Regions from separate parts of the Halobacillus sp. HZG1 genome, predicted to be linked through region 2. Evidence: riboswitches for the same ligand, from Rfam matches in the RefSeq annotation. Region 2 holds a riboswitch; each other region holds the start of a gene.
What was found. A riboswitch is a leader RNA that binds a small molecule or an ion and turns the genes downstream of it on or off. The one in region 2 is predicted to bind thiamine pyrophosphate.
Positions count from the first base shown of each region.

Region 1 (5,788 bases), on a different contig from region 2:
TTATGCGGTAGGTGGATTTCTTGAACAGGTGCCGCTTGAAACGTACCGGAAACAATTTGATACCAATGTTTTTGGTGTGATTGCCGTTACGAAAGCAGTTCTTCCCCTGATGCGTGCCCAGGGTAGTGGGAAGATTTTGAATGTCAGCAGTGTGAGCGGGTTGATCGGCTTTCCAGGCTTATCCGCTTATGTCTCATCCAAACACGCCTTGGAAGGCTTATCTGAAAGTCTCCGTTTCGAAGTGAAACCATTCGGAATTGATGTCGCTCTGATTGAGCCTGGCTCTTATCAGACCAATATTTGGTCGTCCGGTCTTGTTATGCCGGAAGCCGCCCAGGACCCTGAGTCTCCTTATGCCGAATACATAAAAGGGTTGTGGAATGCGTTGAACAGTGAATCCCATGGCAATCCTCAGGATGTATCAGATTTGATGACGGGATTGATGGAAAAAGAAACCCTGGTGAAACTCCGCTATCCCATCGGTGCCGGTGTGAGAGCGAATGTGTGGTTCAAGCGCTTGCTTCCTTGGAAGTGGTTGGAGAATACCGTGTTACAAAAAATACTTGGAAAAGAGAAAGCCAAAGGAGTGGGATTGAATGGAAAACGTGATGCATGGAGCAGAGGAGATGCGCTTCGAGGGTAATGAAGTCGGTATCCTCATCTCTCATGGGTTTACAGGAACGACACAAAGTATGCAGCCTTTAGCTGAAGCCTATGCCAGAGCTGGTTACACCGTTTATTGTCCGAGATTAAAGGGTCATGGAACAAGTCCTGAGGATATGGAATCCACCTCACATATGGACTGGGTGCAATCAGTGGAAGAAGCTTATTCCTGGTTAAAAGACAGGTGTTCCAAAATATTTGTCGTCGGTTTATCGATGGGTGGGACGCTTGCGTTGTATATGGCGAGTCAGTATCGGGACATTGAGGGAGTCATTCCAATCAATGCGGCCATCGATATCCCGGCACTGGAAAGCAGCCAGGGTTCGGATGAACGCTTTTTAGATGCGATCGGTTCCGATATCAAAGATCCAGAGACGGTCGAACTTGCGTATGACCGCACGCCAGTGAAATCGATCGGAGAGCTGGTTGAATTGATGGGCATGGTCAAGGATAGACTGGATGAAATCCACTGCCCGATCATGATTTTCGTATCGGATGAGGATCACGTTGTACCTCCGCATAACTCGGAAGTCATTTTCGAATCGGTGTTTTCTGAACACAAGGAGATTATCCATCTGGAGAATAGTTATCATGTAGCGACCCTTGATCATGACAAGGATATGATCATTGAGCGTACCTTGGAATTTTTCCAAATGTACACGAATACGAAGTGATTGCCCGGGAAATACAAAAGGTTTTGTAATCTAGTAAAAAGTTTATTATAATAGAGACAAAACAAGAAAAGTAAACGGTATAAAGCCTTCAAGGGGAGCCTCCGGCTGAGAGTGAACATTTCGTTCTGACCCTTCGAACCTGTCAGTTAGCACTGGCGTAGGGATGGCGGCTTTTTTGATGGTGCAATGCAGAATTGGGACTCCTCCATCAGGAAGCTTCCCTATTTGGCGTTGCTTTTTTTGTGTCTTTTTTTAGGAGGAATGTTGAAATGAGAAATCGTCGCGTTTTATTTCTCGTAGAAGTTGCGATTTTTTCAGCACTCGCATTATTGTTGGATATCATCCCGTTTTTATCATTTAAACTGTGGGCGCAGGGAGGTTCGGTTTCCTTTGCCATGGTCCCTGTATTCATTATGGCTTTCCGCTGGGGCTTGAAAGGGGGCGTCACCACCGGTCTTCTGTTAGGAATCTATCAAATTATGACCGGCGCCTATATTATGACACTACTTCAGGCGTTCCTCGACTATATCGTCGCCTTTGCAGTAATCGGAGCGGCCGGGTTGGTAGCGAAACCGCTCTGGAAGGCGATCCAATCGAAAGAGTCCCGTCGATTGATCGGATGGATTGTTGTCGGCTGCCTGATTGGAAGCGTGCTCCGCTTTTTCGGACACTTTTTTGCAGGAATCGTCTTTTACGGCGAATTCGCCCCTGAGGGACAGCCTGTCTGGTTGTATTCCCTCATCTATAATGGTGGGTACATGCTCCCGGCGTTTATCTTAAGCAGTATCGTCGTCAGTCTCCTATTTGTAAAACGGCCAAAACTATTAAGCCATTAAATTAAATCCCCCGTCCGATGTTCTGACATCGGACGGGGGATTTTTAATAGCTCTTCCTTCTATGAATGTCCACAAACGCCGCCTTTTCTTGATGACTCAGTTTCGAGATGTCTCCAGGGTTCGTTGCCTGGTTAAGCGCTAGGGGTGGCATGAAAGCAAATCGCTTTCCTGTGGGGAGCGCCGAGCTTCCTCTCACTACGTCCTGCGGAATCTCGTCTATCTCCTTCTCCCACGGGAGTCTCGCAGCTTCCCAACCACCGCATTTCATATAAGGGGAGAAACGAACCCCTATACCGAGATGGAGTGTCCACCACTCTTCCATCTAGAGTGGGTATCAAGCTTTCACTTTCTGAATGCCCAGTGGGCAGAATTAATATTATACTCTTCCACGACCCTGCCATATCGTTCAATATATTATGTTTTTATTTTTTTTCTTCTATTAAGGTTTGAGACAGGGCATTATAGTGAAAATAGAATAAGCACTCTAGTTGAGGAGGCTACATAATGGACCGTTTGAAGCGGATTGGAAAAAGTAAATGGTTTTGGATCATTGTCGCTATTATCGCTGTTTTAAGTGTTACCATTGCTTATCATACTTCATGGAAAGCTCTTCCTGAGGGGATCTCTTATGAAGGAGAGAAGCATCAGATGGAAAATATCGAGTTTTTCCGTGATTTAACATATGAAGACGAAGCAGGGAAGACGGTGCATGATCTTCAGGTTTTTGAAGAGATCAACCGGACGATAGGGGAGGCGGAAGACTTTATTGTGGCCGATATGTTTCTATTCAATGGCTACACAAATGGAAAAAACGAGTTTCCTGACATCTCCAGCAACCTGGTTGACGCCATATTAAAACGAAAAGAGGAAGTCCCTGATTTGAAGGTGGTTTTCATAACCGATCAGATCAACACCGTGTATGGATCGTATGAGTCTGAGACGATCAAGCGCCTGGAAGATGGCGGTGTGGATGTTGTTTTGACCAACTTGAATAAATTGAGAGACTCGAATCCTTTATACTCCAGCGTCTGGCGGCTGTTGTTTTCCTGGATGGGCACCGGAGAAAACGGCTGGATCAGTAATCCGATGGCCAAAGAAGCTCCGGATGTGACCTTGAGGTCCTACATGAAACTGCTGAACATCAAGGCGAATCACAGGAAAGTCCTGGTCACGGAGAAATCTGCGATTGTCTCGACTGCCAATCCTCATGATGCGAGTGGATATCATGAAAACGTGGCGTTCAAGATGACGGGGCCGATCATCAAAGATATATTAGAAGCGGAAGAAGCGGTCGTCAACTATTCAGGAGAAGCTGATTTTCCTGACTATGAAGATCGCACTTGGGAAGAGCAGGAAGGTCCTCTGACGACCCAATTTGTGACGGAAGGGAAAATTTACAGATCCATTCTTGATGAATTGTCGGCTGCTGGTGAAGGGGACACCGTATGGCTCGGAATGTACTATTTGGCTGATAAAAAAATTACGAGCTCGCTTGATGATGCAGCCAACCGTGGGGCTACGGTAAACATTGTGATGGACCCTAACAAAAAAGCATTTGGTCACGAGAAGACGGGCATTCCTAATTTACCGGTTGCTGCTGAATTAAAACGCCTGGGGAACGAAAACATCCATCTGCGATGGTATGATGTCAATATCGAGCAATATCATACGAAGATGCTGTATATTGACCATCCTGAAGAAGATGTCATCATCGCTGGATCGGCGAACTACACACGCCGTAACCTCTCAAACTTAAACTTGGAAGCCGATGTTGTCATCAAAGGAAATGGGGAAGAACAGGTGTTTACGGAAGTGAATGACTACTTCACTCGGATTTGGAACAATGAAGAGGGACACTACACGGCGGACTACAAAGAGTATCAGGATAACTTGACTTTCATTCGCTATGCCACCTATTATCTGCAAAAATGGACCTGGTTCACAACCTATTGATATAAGAAAGGAGCGCACGGAATGTGCGCTCCTTTTGTATTCTTCTTATTATAATAAGGTTTCTGCTTTTGAAGGGTTCGTAACAATCAGGAGAACTTTCCCTTCATCCAAATCTTCTTCGTATTCTTCTGCTTCCTGTTCAGAAAATCCGATCTCCTGCAGTTTTGTCCGTAGTTCATCGCCCTGTTTACTGAAGAGATTGCTAATCACGTTTTTGATGTCCTGCTCGGAAAGGCCGATGGTATTGGCATTGACGTTCTTGGCGATACGATCTGTGCGGTCGTCATCGTGCGACAGGATGTAAATATCTTTGTTGTCGATGCCTTCATCTTTTAAACGCTTCACATCTTCCATCAGTCTTTCGTCATTTGTGTATTCTCTTACCGTTGGTTTCATATTGGATCGCTCCTTTTTTTATAGCTGCTACGGTATGGAATGTACCCGCATGGGAGTGGGATAAACTTCTGAATGGGTTATGGTTGTTTAGCCGAACGGAGAAGGATATCAATCAAGACGTAAAAATATCAACGAATAAATGGATATATCAATTAAATTTTTAATATATCAATTAAAATCAAGAGATATCAATTAATCTTCTCAGCACTCAACCGCAGACCGAAATATTGCAGGATTTTGTCCAACCATCTCGAATTACATAAAAGAGTGGAGGGGAAAAAATGAAATCAAAAATTATTGCTACGTTTTCTATTTGTGCGCACGACCCTGAAACAGGTGAGTGGGGCGTGGCTGTACAGTCTAAATTTTTAGGCGTCGGGTCGATTGTCCCCTGGGCGAAAGCCGGTGTAGGGGCGATTGCAACCCAGGCCTTCGGCAACCCGCAGTATGGACCGGACGGGCTGGAGCTGCTTGAACAAGGGCTCTCAGCTGAAGAAGTGATCGAGCGCCTTATTTCCGACGATCCTCAAAAGGAAGACCGCCAAGTCGGAATCGTGGATGCGAAAGGAAACGGGGCTACATTTACAGGAAAAGAGTGCTACGAGTGGGCGGGTGGTAAAGTTGGCAGACACTACGCCGCTCAAGGGAACATCCTTGTAAATGAAGAAACGGTGACAGATATGGGGGAAGCTTTTGAACAGGCGGAAGGGTCTCTTGCCGATCGTTTGATGATTGCGATCAAAGCCGCTCAGCTTGCGGGGGGAGACAGCCGTGGCAAGCAATCGGCAGCTATCCTCGTCGTCAAAGATAAAGCAGGTTATGGAGAACTCAGTGACGTCGCCGTCGATCTCCGTGTGGATGACCACCCGGAACCGATTGAAGAACTGGACCGCATTTATCAGCTTCACCAGCTCTATTTCGGAGCATCGAAGCCTGAGGAAGTGGTGGAAGTGGAAGGGGACGTGAAAAAAGAGGTCGAACATCATTTGCAGCGTCTCGATTACCTACCCAAAGAGAATGTGACTCCGGATGGTTTTTACGAAGCGCTGACGACTTACTTGCATACGGAGAACTTTGAGAGCCGTGAGCAAAAGCGCGGGAAAATCGACTTGAAAGTTCTGGATTACATGAAAAATCAATAATAGAGATAAGCCGTACATCCCAGATGTGCGGCTTTTTGATTGAAAGATTTTATGAAGGGGAAAGAGGCAGGATAGGAGGTTGATGACATGACACAATTGAAAGCGATCGTTCTGAATGCATCTT
Region 1 is NZ_JAYLVQ010000042.1:13,336-19,123, reverse strand. Features, by position in the region: gene VKA52_RS06235 (SDR family oxidoreductase) at 1-643, shown strand, start outside; gene VKA52_RS06230 (alpha/beta hydrolase) at 597-1,337, shown strand; TPP riboswitch at 1,419-1,518, shown strand; gene thiT (energy-coupled thiamine transporter ThiT) at 1,607-2,173, shown strand; gene VKA52_RS06220 (hypothetical protein) at 2,217-2,495, opposite strand; gene VKA52_RS06215 (phospholipase D family protein) at 2,678-4,126, shown strand; gene VKA52_RS06210 (general stress protein) at 4,175-4,522, opposite strand; gene VKA52_RS06205 (DUF1028 domain-containing protein) at 4,804-5,664, shown strand; gene VKA52_RS06200 (flavodoxin family protein) at 5,752-5,788, shown strand, end outside.
Region 1: another riboswitch for thiamine pyrophosphate. It lies ahead of thiT (energy-coupled thiamine transporter ThiT); the one in region 2 lies ahead of VKA52_RS14235 (YkoF family thiamine/hydroxymethylpyrimidine-binding protein).

Region 2 (5,788 bases):
ACATATATCAAGGAAGAGACCACGTGTTGAAGAACATAGATCATGAATCCTGAATGAGGAGGAAAAGTTATGATTCATATATGTGAAGTCGGCCCGAGGGATGGTTTGCAGAATGAAAAGAAGTGGGTACCTACTGAAAAAAAGGTGGAGCTGATTGAACGACTTGTACAGTCCGGATTGAAACAAGTGGAAGCCGTTTCTTTTGTGAACCCAAAAGTCGTTCCTCAAATGAGTGATGCAGAGCAAGTCATGGAACAGGTTCCACGAGATTCAAACGTCCAGTATTCAGGCTTAGTATTAAGTAGATCCGGTCTGGAAAGAGCTCTACGCACAAATATCGACGTCATCCATACTGTTTTAGCGACGAGCGACACTTTCAACCTCAAAAATGCCAAACGAACAGTAGAAGAATCCAAAGATGCCCTGGTCGAAGTTACGAAGGAAGCTCAAGAAGAAGGAAAACCTGTGACAGGAGTTCTCGGCACTGTCTTCGGCTGTCCATTTGAAGGGGACGTACCCATAAATAGAGTCTTAAAAATTTCCGAAGACTTCATACAAGCAGGTTGTACTGAAATGGTATTGGCAGACACCACAGGGCAGGCTAATCCGCTTCAAGTGAAAAAAGTCGTCCACTCCTTCCAAGAGGCTTTCAAAGGTGAAGTACCTCTCAGACTTCATTTTCATAATACAAGAGGGTTAGGACTAGCGAATGTTTTAGCCGCATACCAGGAAGGTGTCACTTCTTTCGACTCTTCCATCGGAGGACTCGGAGGGTGCCCTTTTGCACCTAAGGCCGTAGGGAATGTGTGTACCGAAGATATGGTTCATATGTTCCATCAAATGGGCGTAGAAACAACCGCTTCTCTGGATCCACTCGTTGAAACCACCCACTGGCTTGAAGGATTGATGGAGAAAAAGCTTCCGGGTATGGTTTCAAAACTATAAATTATGCCTAACTACGTCAGAATCCCTTTATATAAAGCAGCAGAGGCCTGAGCCTCTTACTCCGGCGGAGGCTCTTTCCATTTGATCGTCGTAAAAGAGATGATCTCACTCCACCCTCTCCCTTTCGGATCCATCAAACCGGTGACAAAGGAAATCCAATACCACATTCCCTGGGTAAGAATGACCGGACCGAACCCGAGGATCACACGTATGAGAATCTGCATGAAGTTCGGCGGCTTTCCTGCATTCGTTTCAATGGTGAGATGCGTCAACAGCATGCCGAGTGTCCTTCCTTTCGCAAGCAGCGGAATGACGAGGAGAAGCGAGACATGGATGATGATGAACGCTTTCCAAAAGACGGGGTTCGGATCAAAACCGCGCCCAGTGTCCTGGGTTGCTGTGTATAGGATGGCGAGGAAGCCGGATACGATGAATTCGAGGCCTGTGCCTATGAATCTGAGGAACAAGTTTCTTTCGGACATCGAAGTCCCTCCTTTCTGTGTAGTATCCTATGGGTTTTCGTCGTCATCGGTTTGCCCATTCACCCAGAACGAAGAAAAAGAGATGGAGCTTTTGCCCCATCTCTTTATTCATGACATGCCTTTTTTCATGTTTCGAAGGCCTGCGTGCGTCCTGTTTTCAATTAAAACGTGTTCCCTCGACAAATTGTGCGTTTTCTGTCATAGCATTCTCCTCTCTCTTTCTTTATACTTGACTAGGATTCTATATAAAGAGATTGAGAAAGGATCGATACCATGAAAAAATTCAATTACGTCCCATGGGTCGTGGGGCTTTCCATCGCCATCAACCTCATCGTTGTGGCTTTATTGTTCTTACCAAAAGTCGACGGGGATCTCGGGTTCAATATCAAACTTCTTCCCCTCTTGAATGCGGTCTTGAATTCCTTTACGTTCGTGTTCCTGGTTGCTGCCTTGTTCATGATCATCAGGAAAAACGTGAAGTGGCACAAGCGCTTCATTTTCGCTGCCTTCACATCTACGGCTCTTTTCCTCATTTCGTACCTGACGTACCATTCGATGGCGGAGTCGACGTCGTTCGGCGGTGAAGGAATCGTTGCCGGCATCTATTATTTCATTTTGATCACCCATATCGTACTGGCAGCTCTCATCGTGCCGCTTGCGCTACTCACTTTGTTCCGCGGACTTGCGATGAAGGTCGATAAGCACCGGAAAATCGCGCGTTGGACGATGCCGTTATGGCTGTACGTCAGTCTCACCGGAGTCATCGTCTACTTGATGATCTCCCCTTATTATTGATGCACGACAAGAAGCGATGCAGGTCCTGTTTTTTTGTCGAAACTCTTTGCTTCCTTCCTGCACCTTGTTATAGTAGAATAATAGTTAGAGCGATGTCGCGTTAAGTAATTTCTAAGGTTTATGTTTCGAATATTGCTATTCAGGGAAAATGTAAGGTTCAAGGTCAGATAATAAGGAGACTACTATGGATCTACTCCAATTTATGAAAAATGAAGGTTACACTTCGGCCAAGTTCTCCTCGATGACTGGTGAAGACGTGCAATTGGTTTTGAATGATGTGGCTTCAACAGAGGACCTGTATCAAATGATGGAAGTGATACCCACTTCTCTCACGTATTACCCTTATGAACGCGTACCCTATATCGATTGTGTCATAGATCAGAATGTAATGAAGTTACGCTTGTCGAAAGCATAAGGAATGGACCGGATCCGCCGTTTGGCGGTCCGGTCCATTTGTTTTTCAGGAAAAAGGTGGTTTACAAATCTATGACTCTCCGCTACGATGGAAGCAACGTACAAGAATTGCATACGCGTGTTGCACTGGGGGAGCTGCTTGAGGCGGCTGAGAGGAGACATTCCGACCCTTGGAACCCGAACTAGATAATACTAGCGTGGGGAAGTGCAGTCGTCATTCACAAGGACCTGACTGGTTCTTCCTTTATGATTGGTAGACTGCATTCCCGTGGGATGCAGTTTTTTTGTGCTTAAAAAAGGAGGAATTTAGAAATGGAAAACAACTGTGGAACTTCAAGAATTGCGGGGTGCTCTTTTTCTGTGCACCCGATGGCCGACAACTTCGTGGATTATATCAAGGGCAGTCTGAATGAAGTGGACAGCTCGAAAGTGTGGATGAAGACGGATGACGTCACGACGACGGTGCGCGGCCGGATGGAGCATGTCTTTGATGTCACCGAAGCGATTCTGTTACATATCGCGAAAACAGGCGTCCATGTCGCTTTTCAAGGAACCTTTTCCATCGGCTGTCCGGGAGATTCATCCGGGGATGCCCACATGGATGAATCAGAAGAACGATTGAACAAGTCTCACTCCAGAGAAATTGAACAACGCATTGCGGCGAAGTTCTCGTTGTATCCCATGGGTGGCGGGGACTATATGGACACTATCTACAGTCAAATCGAAGCGATGAAAGAAAAAGGCGTTGAAGTCACGCCTGCCCACTACTCCACCCGTCTCGACGGAGATACGCGTGACATTTTCAAAGGACTTGAGGATGTGTTCAGAGAGACAGAAGCAAGCGGCTCTTCGCATACGGTCATGACCGTGACGGTCTCTGCCAACAGCCCTTCCCATAAGGATGATACAGCATGAACAGCTGGAAACTGAAAGAAATCGTCGTCATGTCCGTCCTTTCTGTCGTCTTTGCGGTCGTGTATCTGGCCTTCCTTCCGGTCGGGAAAATCCTCGTCGGCTTTTTCGGACCGATCGGCTATGACCTCATCTTCGGCATCTGGTTCATCGTGTCGATCATTGCGGCTTACATCATCCGCAAACCCGGCGCCGCGTTTTTATCCGAAACGATTGCGGCGGCGGTCGAAGTGCTGCTAGGGAATGCAGTTGGTCCGATGCTGCTCGTTTCAGGGATGATCCAGGGGCTCGGCGCAGAATCCGCCTTCGCTATGACGAGGTACAAGCGTTATGACCTGTTCACCCTCATGCTTGCCGGTGTGATGGCGGCGGTGTTCAGCTTCGTCTGGGGTTACTTCCTTTCCGGCTACGCAGCCCTCAGTACAGGGTACGTCGTCGCCATGTTCATCGCCCGCATCATCAGTGGTGCGATCATCTCAGGTGTCGCAGGTAAAGCGCTCAGTGACGCTTTAGCGAAGACAGGTGTCCTCTCAAGCTTCGCTCTCGGGAAAGAACAGCGAAGGAAGCAGGCGGCATGAGTCAGGAAGTGATACGCGTTGAGGACCTTACCCTCCGTTATGAGGAGAGACAGAAGCCTGTGCTGTCGCGTCTGACTTTTTCCATCGAGGAAGGAGAAAACATGCTGATCCTTGGTCCGAGCGGGTCGGGGAAAAGTTCCCTCACCCACTGTTTGAACGGGCTCTATCCTCGGGAATTAGATGGTGCCATGAACGGAGAAGTTCTCGTGCAAGGTCAGCGGACCGACTCCTATCCTGCCGGTGAAATGGCGCAGAACGTCGGCGTCGTTTTCCAGGATCCCGAGACGCAGTTCTGCATGATTACCGTTGAGGATGAAGTGGCCTTTGGTCTTGAAAACTTGAATACACCTCATGCGTCGATGGTGGAAAAAGTGGACCAAGCACTGCGTCAGGTCGGGATGGAAGCCTACAAAACAGCGGACATCTCCTCCCTCTCCGGTGGCCAGAAGCAGAAAGTCGCCCTTGCCTGCATCCTCGCCATGGAACCGGAAGTATTGATTCTCGATGAACCGACGGCGAATCTGGATCCAGTGGCGCGGAAGGAATTCATCCAGCTTTTGAAAATATTGAAAGAGGAGCTTTCTTTCACTCTGCTTGTCATCGAGCATAAGCTTGAAGGCTGGCTCGATTTGTTGGAACGGGTCCTTATTATTAATGAAAAAGGAGAACTTGCCTACGATGGTCCGCTGCACGATCATTTGAAAACGTACGCTCGGGACATTCATGAGATGGGCATCCAGCTTCCTTATGCCACAAGGACAGCGCTGGAACAGGGGTGGACACCGCCCTATCCGCTTCACATCGGAGACATGCCACCCGTCGCTCTCCCAGAAAACCGTCCTGTCCTATCTGCTGGGAAGGCATTGTTGGAAGCAGAGGCTGTGCATTGGAAGTCGATTTTGCGGAACATCAACGTCACTTTTCATGAGGGAGAATGGGTGGCCATCGTCGGAGAGAACGGGAGCGGAAAATCTTCTTTTTCCAGAATACTTGCGGGTATCCAGCCTCCGAGCAAAGGGACCGTGTCTCTGCACGGCCGCGCCCTAAAGAAATGGAAAGAAAGTGAGATGCGAAAAGAAGTCGGGTATGTCTTTCAGAACCCGGAGCACCAGTTCATTACGGACACGGTCTATGATGAAGTCGCCTTCAGTCTCCAGCATGCCGGGATGAAGGAAGCCGAATGGACAAGGATTGTCGAGGAAACACTGAAGTTCTGCCGGCTGGACGGACTGGAGAATCAGCATCCCTTCCTTCTCAGCCAGGGACAGAAGCGGCGTTTGAGTGTCGCGACGATGATCGTCGAGAATCAGAACATGCTTTTCCTCGATGAACCGACGTTCGGACAGGATGAAAAGTCGACCTCAGATTTGATGTCCCTTTTGAAAGAAAAACACGAAAACGGGACGACGATCGTGATGATCACGCATGACATGGAGCTCGTGGACAAATACGCGACGAGAGTGCTTGTCATGAACGAAGGCGAAATCAGCTACGATGGTCAGCCGAAGGAACTCTGGGCTCGCCCGGATTTGGACGACCATCACTTAGAGCTGCCTCCAAGAGAACAATGGAAGCGTGCCGTTTTGAAGCGAGAGGAGCCTGCGTATGTTTCTTCATGACGTAAACCCGACAGTCAAAGCGTTGACGATAATTGGAGCCGTC
Region 2 is NZ_JAYLVQ010000070.1:214,762-220,549, forward strand. Features, by position in the region: gene VKA52_RS14210 (GntR family transcriptional regulator) at 1-53, shown strand, start outside; gene VKA52_RS14215 (hydroxymethylglutaryl-CoA lyase) at 70-945, shown strand; gene VKA52_RS14220 (RDD family protein) at 1,002-1,427, opposite strand; gene VKA52_RS14225 (DUF420 domain-containing protein) at 1,701-2,222, shown strand; gene VKA52_RS14230 (hypothetical protein) at 2,407-2,637, shown strand; TPP riboswitch at 2,755-2,857, shown strand; gene VKA52_RS14235 (YkoF family thiamine/hydroxymethylpyrimidine-binding protein) at 2,949-3,551, shown strand; gene VKA52_RS14240 (ECF transporter S component) at 3,548-4,126, shown strand; gene VKA52_RS14245 (ABC transporter ATP-binding protein) at 4,123-5,745, shown strand; gene VKA52_RS14250 (energy-coupling factor transporter transmembrane component T family protein) at 5,732-5,788, shown strand, end outside.

Region 3 (5,788 bases), on a different contig from region 2:
CTGTGTGGCATTGGCCATGATCGGCGACCCTCCAAAAGCTAAAAGACCGTTCGCTGTAAAATTCATTACCACTGAATTCGTGATGTGATGAATCAGTGGGCGTTGTGTTCTTACTCTTTCGATAACACTTACAGCCATTTGTTGAAAACCTCCTCACGTAAAGCAAAATGATTGGTCGGTCCGCTTCCTTTTCCTAAGTCGAAGGAGTGGCGAATCGCTTCTGTTACGAAGTATTTGGCTTCTTTGACGGCTTTTGGCAAAGCGTGTCCCTGGCTCAGGTAAGCCGTAATGGCTGCTGAATACGTGCACCCTGTGCCATGCGTATTCGGAGAATCAATCCGTTCAGATTCAAATTCATAGACACGTCCACCATCATATAGAAAATCAACCGCTCTTCCATGTAGATGGCCCCCTTTGACAAGAGACGCTCCTGCACCTAAATCTTTCACAATCATCTCGGCTGCTTCTTTCATATCTGCTTCTGTTTTAATTATTCCTCCGACAAGGACTTCAGCTTCAGGGATGTTCGGAGTGACGAGTGATGTCCTGGGCACAAGGTATTCTTTTAAATACCGTTGATCTTCTTTTTCAATCAAGGGGTCCCCGCTCTGGGCAACCATGACAGGGTCCATGATGTAAGGAGCAGCCACTTCATCCAACCATTCACTGATGACTCTCATCATCCCCTTATTGGCAATCATCCCAGTTTTCAGTGCATGAACAGGCATATCCACAGAAATAGCTTCCAGCTGACTCTTAATGAAATTTTCCGGGAGGTGATGTACATCCTTCACACCTGTCGTGTTTTGGGAAACGACTGAAGTTACAACACTCATCCCGTAACTCTTCAATTCCTGGAACGTCTTCAAGTCTGCCTGTATACCCGCGCCACCACTCGGATCAGTCCCTGCAATTGTCAGCGCACATGATACTTGTCTCATCTCACAACCTCCTTTTCACAAGGCCATTGTTCTTGTGTGTAAGCCATATCCCAAAAAGCATATTCCAGCTGACAACTTTTACGAAAAGCTTCTCTCATCCGCTGTTTTTCTGGTTCAGACGCTTGTACAGCATACTGATCAAGCCGCTCACATAACACCGCCGTCAGACTGTTCACCTCTGCATCGGCATAAAAATCGATCCAAGGGAGAAAAGGATGGTCAACCCCTGGCTGGTAGTGGTTCTTAAGCTCGACCCCGATTTCATAATAGGTCCACGGGCATGGAAGCAAGGCCGCTAATATTTCACCGATCCCCCCATTATGGGCATGAAATAGCATATGCTTTATATAGTGATCAGCAGTCGGCGGCAGCGGATACCCTTGAAGCTCTTCATAGGAAACGCCAATCTGTTCACAAAAATTGTTATGAGGATGGATCTCGCTGTTCAACACAAAATCGATTTGCTTATTAAACAGTTGAATGTCTTCTCTACGAGGGGACTTGGAAATAGCGATTCCATACACATGCATAAAAGCATTCAGATATTCATAATCAGCCTTGATATAATGAATCAACGCTTCTTTCGGGACCTCTCCTTTCCCGATCCCCTGGACAAAGGGATGAGTGAAGATTTCTTGATAAATATCCTGATTTTCATTTCTTAATTGTTTGGAAAAAGACATGATAGAGCCTCCTATTATTCTTGGAAGCTACTAGAGGACAGAAGGGGATTCTTACTACTTCCCTCCGCCGGCATGACCCGGATCAGGTATTGAGGGACCAAGGAATGTTTCCTTATCTCAGCGAATACTCGCGCCCCTAGCAGTTTCCGTGTATTATGGTTGTAAGATCATGTTTTCAACTTTCACTCGTGATAAAATGAAGGCAGCAATGAAAGCCCCCGAGAGACTACTTACGACAAAAGAAGGAACAAACGCAAAAACACCAGCTGAACTTCCCATTAAGACGTGTGCGATCGGGACAGATGCCAAAGCTCCGATGACTCCAGTGCCGAGCACTTCACCAATCACCGCAGAACTTTTTCTTTCAAACATCCGATAAAAAAGCCCTGCCAATAATGCACCAAACATCCCACCTGGGAAAGCAAGAAAGGTGCCGAGCCCTAATAAGAAACGTAAAAGCCCGATAACAAAAGCAATCATGACCGCCGGCACGGGGCCAAGCACCACCGCCGCAATCACATTAACCGCATGCTGGACAGGATAAGCTTTTGCAATACCGGCAGGGAACCAAAGGAATTGCGCCCCGAGCGTCCCGATTGCCACAAGCACAGCCATCGTTGTGAGTAACTTTGTGTTTTTCATATTTCACCACCTTTCTGAACGGGAGTAGAATGGAGGCAAATAAAAAAGCCAGATCCTTAGAGGACCTGGCCTGGTATGCAGTAAGCCGATACACGTATCGTCAGACTACTTCCCTCCGCTGGTATTAACCAGATCAGGTTTGTAAGAGTCAGAAAGCTCGCTCGCTTTCCTCTCAGCCTATTCAGGCTCCCCTAGTAGTTTCATAAACTTATTCGCTTGGTGATTTTCATCATAACAAAATTGGATGTTTCTGTCATGTGAAACTTTTGCTCCCGTTCAAACGTCATCATTAAGTAGATAAGGAGTGTGTGAATGATGAAAATGAGATGGATGCTTGGTATGTTCATGGTTTTCTCTTTATGCCTTAGTGGATGTGGGCTGTCAGAAACGGAGGAAGTAGACCAGAAGGAAGTGGAAGCAGAAGTACCCGACCCGGACATAAGCGGGTTTGTCATGGATCAGGATGAGGACAGTATCCTTGTTGTCACACCGATGGATGATGGGTCAGGGGAGGAAGGAAGGGCCATGTGGGTGTCTGGAGCTCCTAAAGGTTTATGGGTCGGCAAACAGGTCGAGGTCTGGGTAGACGGGGATATCGCTGAATCGTACCCTGAACAAGCCACCGCTGAAAAAGTCCAGGAGCTTGAAATGAGTGAAGTAGAGGGAGCAGACTTAAAAGCTTCTGAAGCTCTTTCTACTGCATTATCTGAAAAAGAACCGGAAAAGTCCGATGTGCTGATTGTTTCTCTGCTTTCTTTTGACAAGGAATCCGACCAGTGGACCGTCGAGCTGGATCGACGCGGGACCAATCAGGGCGAATGGAAAACGACCGTCAAAGATAAAAAATAGAGCGCTACCGCGAGGTAGCGCTCTATGCATCGACTTTTTTCAAAAGCCATAACCTTACGCTGAGCTCTAGCAAAAAGAGGTCATCAGCATTGAGAAGTGACAGCCCGGTCAAATGTTCAATGTTTCTCAATCTGTGCAGCAAAGATTGGCGGTGCAAATTCAGCGCACGGGCCGTCTGGCTGACATTGCTGTTGTATTTATTGTAGACCATAAACGTATGAATCAGTTCTGTCTGCCGCTTCTGATCATAATCAATCAGCTTCTCCAGTGTATCCGACACAATGGCTCCAATTTCTTCTTCGTGGGACAGCGCCATAAGCAGGCGGTTCATTCTCGTGTCACTGAAAAACGTCCGCTCCCCTTCTTCATGCTGCTGACCGATTTTCAGTGCGGTTTCCGCCTCTTCATAGCTTTTATGAAAAACCTGATACCCCCCTTTATGGCAGGAGATCCCCCAGCTGATCGTAATCCCCTTCAACAACTCATGAAGTCTCCGCTCAATCAGGTCAAGAAACTGATTCGCGGTTTCTCCGTAGTCCGGCCGGTCTGTTTCCAAATAAACGATGACCTCCCCTTCATCAAAAGTGGTCATCGTCCTCCTATGCAGGGCATCACCCGCATGTGTGACTTCCTTCTGAATGTAATAATTCCGACTGTTGATTGATGACGACTTGACCTGAGGCATCGTTAAAGAGGTGCGCTCCTCCTCCGGCTGAACGAACCGGATGTGGCCGACGAGACAAATATAAGGCTTCTCCAGGTCATAACCAAGCAGCTGTGCTTTTGATAAAAGAGCTCTGTCCATCTCCCTCTCCCGCTTAGCTAAATCCAGCAGGAAGTTGTCCTTAAGCCTGATTTCAGTCATTTCAATGGCATTCTCTTTTACGAAATATAAGGCACATGCGGTAAGCGCATGCTCAAGGATATGAAGGTTCACCCAGGTTAACTCCTTTTCTTCCTTCGGCTTAAAGAGAATATATCCTTGTTTTTTATAGTTCGATAAAATGGTAAGCTGGTAGCATTTCTGTTCACCGATTTCATAGGTTTCAATGTAATGGCGGAGTGGGTGCTCACTGTCCATTTCGGTTTCTACCAGGATGCCTTCCTGCGACAGTTCGTGTCCATTCAAGACATCGATGAAATATCGATCAAAATACTGATTCGCCCGGATTTGTTTGTTGTGGTCACTGATCGCGGTTGGAATACCTGTGTTCTGATAGATGATGGATGTGATCTCCTGCAGCCCTTTTCCGTTCAGAACACAGTTGATCAACTCTTGGCGAATTTCTTCCGTCCTTTGCTGCTCCTGGCGGCTCTCCTCATTAATCAATCGTAAAACGTCCTGTAAAATATCTCCGAAACGGACCTCCCATGGAATTTCCATTACAATCAACTCATGTTTCTCCGCAAGTTTTAACACCCGGTCCGGGATTTTATAAAGATGCCGTCCTGTGGCAAACGCCAGCACAGATGCTTCCGAACGGATGACATCTCTCACATATTCTTCTAGTGCCAGCACATCTTCTCCGCACCCAACCCCTGTACTTAACACAAATTCATTGTTTCTTACAAAGTTCTCCACAGGTGTTTCAATTACGGAGATCCAGTCTACCTGGCGATGATACATCTCTGTCTGCACTTTCGCTTTTTCGAGAACGGAAAGTTTTAAGACTTCCTCCACGGCAACCCCCATCTCCACTCCTCCCCCACTTACGATTTAGCCAAAAGATCTGTAACCGCTTGATGATCGATATTGTTTCCTGTCATGACGACAACAACATTTTTACCTTGTAGATCATTACAATGAAGCAAGTGGCCAATCCCTGTGGCCGCTGCTCCTTCCACAACCATCTTATGGTGTTCGAGAGTGAAGATCAGCCCTTCTTCAATATGCGCCTCTTCCACAAGCACTCCTTTATCCATAAAAGCTTTCGTCATGGGAAAAGTGTAACGATTCTCTGTCCCGATTCCTCCAAGCAGGCTGTCAGCCAGGGTATAAGACTCCTCGAGGATGACAGGTTTCCCCTTGGCGAGGCTTTCCTGCATGACCGCCCCCTTCTGCATCGTCACACCCGTTACGAGTATGGAAGGTTCAATAGATTTCATAACAAAAGCAATCCCGGACAGCAGTCCTCCTCCAGACAAGGGAATGATGACCTCATCGACATCCGGACACTGTTCCATAATCTCAAGCGCAATCGTGCCCTGGCCGGCGATAATTTCCCGATCGTCAAAAGGCTTGATCACGGTCATCCCTTCGTCTCTTTCCAACTCCGTACACCTTGCTTCTGCGTCATCTTGACTTTTCCCCACGATTTCAACCCCAGCTTGCAGCTTTTTCAACCGATTAACCTTAGCCTCCGGAACACGATTCGAAATACAAACTGTACAAGGAATCCCTAATTGTGCTGCTATATAGGCAACAGAGATCCCATGATTACCAGTTGAAAAGGTAGTTACCCCTTTCTTTAAGTCCTCCTCGGGAAGAGATAGAATTTTGTTAGCTGCTCCTCTGAGCTTGAATGACCCCGTAGGATGGGTATGTTCAAGTTTCAAGTGAACACGTGCGCCGGTACGCTCAGAAAGAGGCTCTGAATAAAGGATAGGAGTGGATTGGACAAACGAAGCTATGCGACTCTTCGCTTCCCATACCTCTCTGAAGGAAAGGCTGGT
Region 3 is NZ_JAYLVQ010000031.1:9,348-15,135, reverse strand. Features, by position in the region: gene thiM (hydroxyethylthiazole kinase) at 1-138, opposite strand, end outside; gene thiD (bifunctional hydroxymethylpyrimidine kinase/phosphomethylpyrimidine kinase) at 129-941, opposite strand; gene tenA (thiaminase II) at 938-1,624, opposite strand; TPP riboswitch at 1,667-1,772, opposite strand; gene thiW (energy coupling factor transporter S component ThiW) at 1,778-2,266, opposite strand; TPP riboswitch at 2,360-2,469, opposite strand; gene VKA52_RS04245 (DUF3221 domain-containing protein) at 2,582-3,115, shown strand; gene VKA52_RS04240 (PucR family transcriptional regulator) at 3,138-4,808, opposite strand; gene VKA52_RS04235 (threonine/serine dehydratase) at 4,826-5,788, opposite strand, start outside.
Region 3: another riboswitch for thiamine pyrophosphate. It lies ahead of thiW (energy coupling factor transporter S component ThiW); the one in region 2 lies ahead of VKA52_RS14235 (YkoF family thiamine/hydroxymethylpyrimidine-binding protein).